One region of the Paenibacillus sp. cl141a genome, then DNA from elsewhere that is predicted to be linked to it. Evidence: predicted binding sites of a transcription regulator. Region 1 holds the regulator's gene; the other holds the start of a gene.
The links. The regulator Rex, encoded in region 1, represses fermentation and respiration genes when NADH is low (regulators of the CRP and FNR family bind a similar motif). The targets are predictions, from matches to a motif close to TTGTGAAATATTTCACAA.
Positions count from the first base shown of each region.

Region 2: a site for Rex is predicted at 2,597-2,614, ahead of ric (iron-sulfur cluster repair di-iron protein). Genes of this name have one in related genera too.

Region 1 is NZ_FNZO01000006.1:117,606-121,786, reverse strand. It holds gene dinG (ATP-dependent DNA helicase DinG) at 1-1,726, shown strand, start outside; gene BMX45_RS17965 (redox-sensing transcriptional repressor Rex) at 1,792-2,457, shown strand; gene BMX45_RS17960 (amidohydrolase) at 2,432-3,733, shown strand; gene BMX45_RS17955 (cell wall elongation regulator TseB-like domain-containing protein) at 3,765-4,181, shown strand, end outside.
Region 2 is NZ_FNZO01000014.1:62,264-66,444, reverse strand. It holds gene BMX45_RS27420 (glycoside hydrolase family 28 protein) at 1-189, shown strand, start outside; gene BMX45_RS27415 (Ig-like domain-containing protein) at 273-2,486, shown strand; gene ric (iron-sulfur cluster repair di-iron protein) at 2,644-3,342, shown strand; partial or broken gene BMX45_RS31500 (chemotaxis protein) at 3,525-3,626, shown strand; gene BMX45_RS27400 (histidine racemase CntK family protein) at 4,036-4,181, shown strand, end outside.

The sequences.
Region 1 (4,181 bases):
GCTGACCCAGACGGAGAACGGGGATGATGAAGAGCTAAACCTTGGCGGACGCGGAGGGGATTTCTGGGAAACCATCTCCAGCGATTCGGATTCTTGCCTTGGACGCGCCTGCCCTTGGTTCCGCAAATGCTATTATCACAGGGCCAAGCATGAAGCAGGCATTGCGGATGTCGTCATTACGAACCATTCGAAGCTGTTCACCGACGTGAAGGCGAATCATCAGCTGCTGCCAAGCTATGAGCGCCTCGTCATCGACGAAGCGCATCATCTTGAGGATGTCGCCGGCAAGCACCTTGGCTTGCAGATAAAGTATTTTTCGGTGGTCCATACCTTGACCCGCATGTACAAAGACAGCCGAAGCGGGCAGCTCCCGGCTCTGCGCCAGCTGCTGCAAGCTTCGCCGCACGAGAAGGCTGTCGAATGGTCTTCCGTCATCGACCGTTTGTACCCGGACCTGATTACCGCAAAAGAGAACTGGGATCGGCTCAGCGATCAATTGTTCGGACTGCTTCCGGAACGCGGAGACGCTTCTCCGGGAGATGCCGGCCAATTCTCGCTCCGCCTGTCCCCGCTTAAGAAGCCGAAGGATTGGGAATCGATGGCCGAACTGGAGCATCAAATTCATCTGACGCTGGGCGATGTCGTACGCAAGGGCGATAAGCTGATCGCCGAAATGAAGGAAGATTTGGATGACTATAGCGCAGACAGCCTGTTAACCGACCTATCGGGCCTGTTTAAGGACCTGGCCGCGCATCGCGAAGACCTGCGCTCCTTCATGGCCTTGAACGATGAGGGCACCGTCTACTGGATGGAGGCGAACGGCAATTTCCGCAGCAAATCGCTGCAGTTGTATGCCGTGCCCGTCGACGTGAGCACTCATTTGAAGGAATTGTTTTTTGACAAGAAACAAAGCGTGATTCTGACATCGGCGACCTTGTCGGTGGACAAATCGTTTCAGTTCATGATCGAGAACCTGGGTCTTCAGGAAGCGGCTGAAGCGGGGAACCTGAACACCGTTCAGCTCCCGTCCCCGTTTAATTACAGGGAACAGGCCCTACTTGTCGTGCCGCGCGATTTTCCGAGCGTGAAGGGATCGGTCGGGGATGCACTCTTTGTGAATACGCTGGTGAAGTCTTTGGCCGATACGGCCGTGGCTACGCATGGCCGCATGCTCGTCCTTTTCACTTCGTACCGGATGCTGCGCCAGGTGCACGAGCCGCTGAAAGAAGCGCTGGCATCAAGCGACATCACGGTATTGGGACAAGGTATGGACGGAACCAGCCGTACCAAGTTAATCCGAAGATTTCAGGACAGCAGCGCTTCCGTGCTGCTGGGCACCAGCTCCTTCTGGGAAGGGGTAGACATCCCGGGTGAGGCGCTGACTTGTCTAGCCATCGTCCGGCTGCCGTTCCAGCCGCCGAATCACCCCTTGGTCGAAGCCAAGAGCGAACTGCTGCAGCAGCAGAAGAAGAATCCCTTCATGAAGCTTTCGGTTCCGCAAGCGGTCATTCGTTTCAAACAGGGGTTTGGGCGCCTGGTGCGAACAGCACAAGATAAAGGGATCGTGATCGTGTACGATACCCGGGTCATTGAATCCTATTACGGGAAGTATTTCTTATATTCCTTGCCGGGGCCGAAGATGGAGCACATGCCGACAGAGGGGATCGTTCCCCGAATCTCGGAATGGCTGCAGGAAGAGGCAAGCGCGGGGAACCGAGCTGAATAAAGTGAAACCAAGCACGATCAACAAAAAAAGATGTAGTTATTAACCTATTATTAGGGGGAGCATGCATGAAATCGGAAAAAATTTCGGAAGCCGTGGTCCGCAGATTACCTGTATACTTGCGCTATTTGAATGAGCTTCAGAAAAGGGAGGTTTCCACGGTTTCCTCCCAGGAGCTGGGACAGAAGCTGGACCTCAATCCTGCTCAAATTCGTAAGGACCTGGCGTATTTCGGTGATTTTGGACGGAAAGGGATCGGATATGATGTTTCATATCTGATCGAGAAGATTCGCCAGATTCTGAAGCTGGACCAGAAGATCAATGTCGCATTGGTCGGGGCCGGTAATCTTGGACATGCATTATCGAATTACAATGCATTCCTGAAGGATAATATGAAGATTGTGGCGATTTTCGATTCGTATTCTCCCAAAGTTGGTATGAAAATTAACAATTTGGTCGTACAGCCGATGGAAGAGCTGGAGAAGACGGTTCATGAGCACGGCATTCGAATCGGGATTATCACCGTTCCGGATTTCGAAGCGCAGAACGTAGCGAATCAGCTTATCGCCTCAGGGATCGAGGCGATTCTGAACTTTGCGCCAACCATCCTGAAAGCCCCGGCCCATATCCGGATTCATACGGCTGATTTTACAACGGATTTGCAAAGTTTGGCCTATTATTTGGATAACGGCAAGGAGGATGCAGCACATGACAACAACGAAGTGGATGGTTAAGAACGGAACGTTTGCAGTACTAGGGGAAGGCCAATCCGTGCTTCGGGGATATATGGTGGTCGATAGCGACCGGATCACGTACCTGGGCGAAGAGGAGCCCGTCGTGGAAGAGGGAACAGAGATTATCGACGGAACCCATCTGTTTTTCCTGCCTGGATTGGTGAACACGCATGGACATGCCGCCATGTCGCTTCTCCGCGGTTATGGCGACGATCTGGCGTTGCAGGTATGGCTTCAGGAAAAAATGTGGCCGATGGAAGCCAAATTCACGTCAGACGACGTTTATTGGGGCACATCGCTCTCCGTGCTGGAGATGATCAAGGGCGGAACCACGACGTTTGTGGATATGTATGACCATATGGATCAGGTCGCGAAGGTTGTCCAGGACTCAGGAATGCGCGGCGTCCTGACGCGCGGCGTAATCGGTCTATGCCCGCCCGAGGTACAGCAGCAGAAGCTGGACGAAGCGGTGGCATTCGCGAAGGATTGGCATGGCAAGGCTGACGGCAGAATTACGACGATGATCTCGCCGCACGCGCCTTATACTTGCCCGCCGGATTTCATCGAAAAATTCGTTCAAGCATCCCATGACTTGAACCTGCCTTTGCATACCCATATGTCCGAAACGGAAACCGAAGTGGCTCAGAATGTTAAGGACTACGGGCTTCGCCCCGTTGCCCATTTGGAGAAGCTGGGCATGTTCTCCCGTCCTACGCTCCTCGCGCATGCCGTTCATCTGACCGATGAAGAAATCGAAGTCTTGGCCAAGCATCAAGTAGCCGTATCGCATAATCCCGGTAGCAATTTGAAGCTTGCCAGCGGAGTCGCCCGCGTACCTGCGCTGTTGAAAGCCGGTGTAACGGTGTCGCTCGGTACCGACGGACCTGCTAGCAACAATAACCTGGATATGTTCGAAGAGATGCGGCTGGCTGCCCTGATCCATAAAGGAGTAAGCGGGGATCCGACGGCCATTCCGGCCTCCGAAGCGCTTCGAATGGGTACGGAGTACGGAGCCAAGTCCGCTTTCCTTGAGGATATCGGTACGCTCGCGGTAGGTATGAAAGCCGATATGATCGCTTTGAATACGGATCAGGCGCATTTCCTTCCGCGGACCGACTATATTTCTCACGCGATTTACTCTGCCAGCGCGAAGGATGTAGAGCATGTATGGGTTGACGGCAAGCAGGTGGTGAAGAATGGCGCGAGCCTTACGCTCGACGAGGAACGCATCCGCCGGGAAGCGCAGCGTGCATTTGAGCGTCTTACAACCCTCTAGGGAATAATCAAGGGGAGCGAGGAAGACGGATTTGAAGAAAAAAACGAAGTGGATATTGCTGAGCGTGTCCGGCGTCCTGCTGCTATTGCTTGGCCTACAGCTCTATTATTCCTATGTTATGAAAGATACGTGGAATGAAGAAAGAATGGCGATCCTTGCAGCGAAACAGCATGGCCAATTGGTCTCGTCCGACAAGACCTATAAATCGGTATGGGGCGAGGACAATAACTACTGGGTGGTCAGCGGGAAAGATAAAGACAATCAAGACCGTATGGTTTGGGTGAAGTTTACGGACGATAACGTTCCTGTTGAAGGGGCGGATGCCGTTCAGTCCGTGTTATTGAATACGGGCCTGTCAGAGGACGTGATGCGGGACCAGATCCGTAACGAAATGCCGGGTGCGGTCATCAAGCGATTGCTGCCGGGAATGTATGAAGGCGAGTATGCC
Region 2 (4,181 bases), on a different contig from region 1:
CTTTTTCACCAAAGCCGGAATGTTCAAGTGGCGAATGTCAGCGGAGAAGGCGGTTCGCTGGACGACCGCTTGTTGGTGGTGACCGGGGAACGGTCCAGCCAAATCGAATGCTCGGGGCTGCAGGCCGATAAGGCTAGGGGAATCGTGATCTCTCCTGAAGTGGAACCGGGGGAGGTCGTGATCAAGTAGCTTTCGGATTAACTATGGCTTAGAGAGGGGGGGATCGGATTATAACCGTTGTCAGAATCTCGAAATGATAAGGAGGTACGAAAATGAAAGCAGCAAAATGGTTGAAGCAAATGCTTGTCTTCACGATGCTGTTTACCGGTATGTCCGGCGGAGGTGCTTATGCTGAGGAAAATCCTGAATCCCCAGCCCCGGCAAATTCCCCGCAAACGCCTGCATTTCCGGGGGCCGAAGGCGGTGGGAAATATACGACCGGCGGCCGGGGCGGCGAAGTGTACGAGGTAACGACGCTTGCCGACTCGGGACCGGGGTCGCTTCGTGACGCGGTCAGCGCCGGGAACCGGACCGTCGTATTTAAAGTCGGCGGCGTGATTCAGCTGAAATCCCCACTGAAGATTCTCGGAGACAACCTGACGATTGCCGGTCAAACGGCGCCTGGCGATGGGATTACGGTTATCGGGTATCCAACGACCTTCGATGGAAACAACCTGATCATCCGTTACATGCGCTTCCGGCTGGGCGATATGAATGAAACGGAAGCAGACTCTTTTGGCGGGCGGTACAAGAAAGACATCATCATTGACCACTCCTCGTTCAGCTGGTCCGTTGACGAAGTGCTCAGCCCTTACGGCAACGAAAATGTCACCGTGCAATGGTCGATCATCGCCGACGCCATGCATATTAGCAGACACGTCAAAGGCAGACACGGGTACGGCGGGATATGGGGCGGAAAAAACACCAGCTTCCATCATAACTTGATCGCTCACAATTCCAGCCGCAACCCTGCGTTTGACAGCACGGCCGGCAACTCCCATGATTTCCGAAATAACGTGGTATACAACTGGGGTTTCTTTGCTTCGTACGGAGGCAAAGGGGCAGTTACCAATATCATCAACAATTATTACAAGCCCGGCCCGGAGACGGAAGTCGTTCGGTTTATGAATGCGGAGAGCACCGGAAGTTACTTTATCGACGGCAACGTCATGGACGGGTATCCGGAATATACGCAGGATAACTGGTCAGGCGTTCATAAATACCCAAATTACGTGAAGCTGGAAACTCCCGCTTCCTTTGCCAATCCATTGCCGACCGAATCCGCCGAAGAGGCTTATGAAGCGGTCATGCAAAGCGCCGGACCCACCCTGCCGAAGCGGGATGCCGTCGATGCCCGGATCATCCAGGATGTGATCCACCGAACCGGCATGCATATTAACTCCCAGAATGAGGTGGGCGGATATCCGCTCGTGGAGCCGGTTGTTTCCACAATAGAAGATGACGATCAAGATGGAATGCCGAATGATTGGGAGATCTCCCACGGGCTGGATCCGAAAGATCCGAGCGACCGCAATATGACCAATAACGAAGGATTTACGAATCTGGAGCTGTATCTGAATTCCATACCAGGAAACGGATCGGCCAATCCCTCAGCGGTCATTACCGCCCCGGCAAACAACACGGTGGTAAAAGCCGGCTCGAACGTCACGATTGAAGCGTCCGTTTCCGATGAAGACGGCAGCGTAACCAAGGTGGAGTTTTACCGGAACGGGGAAAAGGTTGGGGAGGACGAAAGCATGCCGTTCCGCTATCAGTGGACGGATGTTGCGGATGGCACCCATTACTGGGCCGCAAAAGCGATCGACGATACAGGCACGATGGCATTCTCAACGAGCGTGATCGTACATACGAACACTAAAGGGAGCATCAGGCCTTGGAAATCGGCCGATGTCGGCAGTCCGGGAATTCCGGGACACACGCAGCTCGGCGGCGCGCCGGGCGAAGTGACCGTCAAGTCGGCGGGTGATATCGGCGGCACGAAGGACGTCTTTCATTTTGCATATCAGAAGGTAAAGGGAGATGCTGAAATCGTTGCCCGGATTGAAAGCATCACTCCCACGAATGAGGAAGCGGAAGCCGGCATCATGTTCCGCGAGAGCCTGAAAGAGGATGCCCCGTTCGTTTCCCTTGTCGTCCCTTATATTCGCACGGGGAAAAGAGGCGTAACCCTTAGTCGAGCCGAGGAGGGCGGCGAGGTCGTGAGGATTCAGCCGGAACAGGAATTTCAGCTGCCATATTGGATCAAGCTTGTCCGCAAGGATAATCAATTCACATCGTTCGTTTCTCAAGATGGAACCAGTTGGACCACGGTTGGAAACGTTCAAGTCGATTTGCCGAAGCAAGTCTATGTCGGGCTTGTGGCGGATGCGGCTAAAGTTAACAATGAGACGTGGAAATACAATACTTCCACATTTTCCAATGTAAATATCTCGGCGAAAACAGGCATCGGTCCGAAGGCCGAGTAATGTGAACGATGACGAAAATACTAAAGAACCTATCGTTCACATAGTGTTACATTTCAGTATGACTGCAATCACATATGCGGGTATGGGAGTTTCATATACTTGAGTTGTAAGAGTGAAAAAGTTCACAAACACGTATTAAGTCTAGGGAGGTTTGAATATGAGTTCATTCACGCTTCAGAGCCAAGTATCCGATATTGTGACATCCATCCCGCAAACCGCGGATTTATTTCGGTCCCTCCGCATCGATTTTTGTTGTGGGGGACAGGTGCCTTTGGAAGAGGCAGCCAAGCAGCGTTTTTTGGATCCAGCCGCCGTTCTGGAGCAGGTTCAGTTCGTAGAGAGCAAGTTTGCCGGTTATCAGGAAAGCTGTCCCGCTTCATTGAAGGAATCCGAACTGATTGATCACATCCAACAAAAACATCATGCCTTCCTCCGTGATGAATTACCGGCATTAACGCCCTATGTAACGAAATTGGCCCGTGTGCATGGAGAGCATCATCCTGAGCTGCTTCGCGTGCAGGAGCTCTTCTCGGAATTGAAAAAGGAGCTGTTAGAGCATACGAAGGACGAGGACGAACATGTATTTCCGCTCATCTTGAAATTTGTGGCGGACCCTAGCCACCAAGCGGCATCAGAGCTTAAGCCGCACGTGTCCGAACTGGAGCATGAACATGCTCATGCCGGCAGCTTGCTGCAGGAGCTGCGGGACGTAACATCCGATTTCAAGCTTCCGGCTGATGCCTGCGGTACGTATCAGCTTGTCTTTCAACGGTTAGCCATGCTTGAAAAGGACATGTTCGAGCATATCCATCTGGAAAACAACATATTGTTTGAGCGGCTGCGACAAGCGGTATAGCCTTTCGACAGTGTCCCTTCCTCACCGAATGAGGAAGGGATTTTTATTATTCCAGTCCATCATCCTGCTCAACGATTCGCTGCTATTCGGACGATAAATATAGTGATCTGAAGGGGAGATGCAGATCCCAATGATGCGCCAATAAGCTTAAGGACACGGTATGGCAACAATAGCACCCCTAGGTAGCTCCACTTTTGAAAAGTCTTACGAATGATGACATCATGATTGGCATTTACGACACGGAGAAGCTCATCATCAACATTCCGGGAAGAACCTTTTTGCTGTTTGAGATGGCTGAGAGTTTTTCCGCGATTGTCGAGCAGACCATCGTATCCATTGAAGATATTAGGCAATCCAATACCCGCCTTACCGATCGGGTGTCGTACGGTAACGGTAACCGGCCAAATGTCGGAGGTTAGCTCCAGTACAGCAGATCGGCAAGATTTCCCCTGTCGTGAAAGTAATTTCGAATCTTAATGCTTCTATCGAAGCGGCAAAGGCGCTTTTATTCCATCCAAGGCAGCCAATATACGCATAAGTAACTCTTCCGATGATGACGTCGAAAGAGTTTTTTCGTGCTAAAATGTTGACTATTTCAAAAAGGCATGCTATATTCTCAACATCTTAATCGTAAATATTACGATTAAAGAACATCAAGCAACTGGCAATCCATTGGAGCAGAGGGAGCCCGTGATGAAGCAGAAGATCGATTTTGTGAAATGCAATCCCACGCAGAACATGACGATTCTCATTAACACCAAGCTTCCGCCCGATGAACATAAACGCGTCGCTGCTAAAATCATGTCGTACGACAATGTTTATGCTGAGCAGGTTGGTTT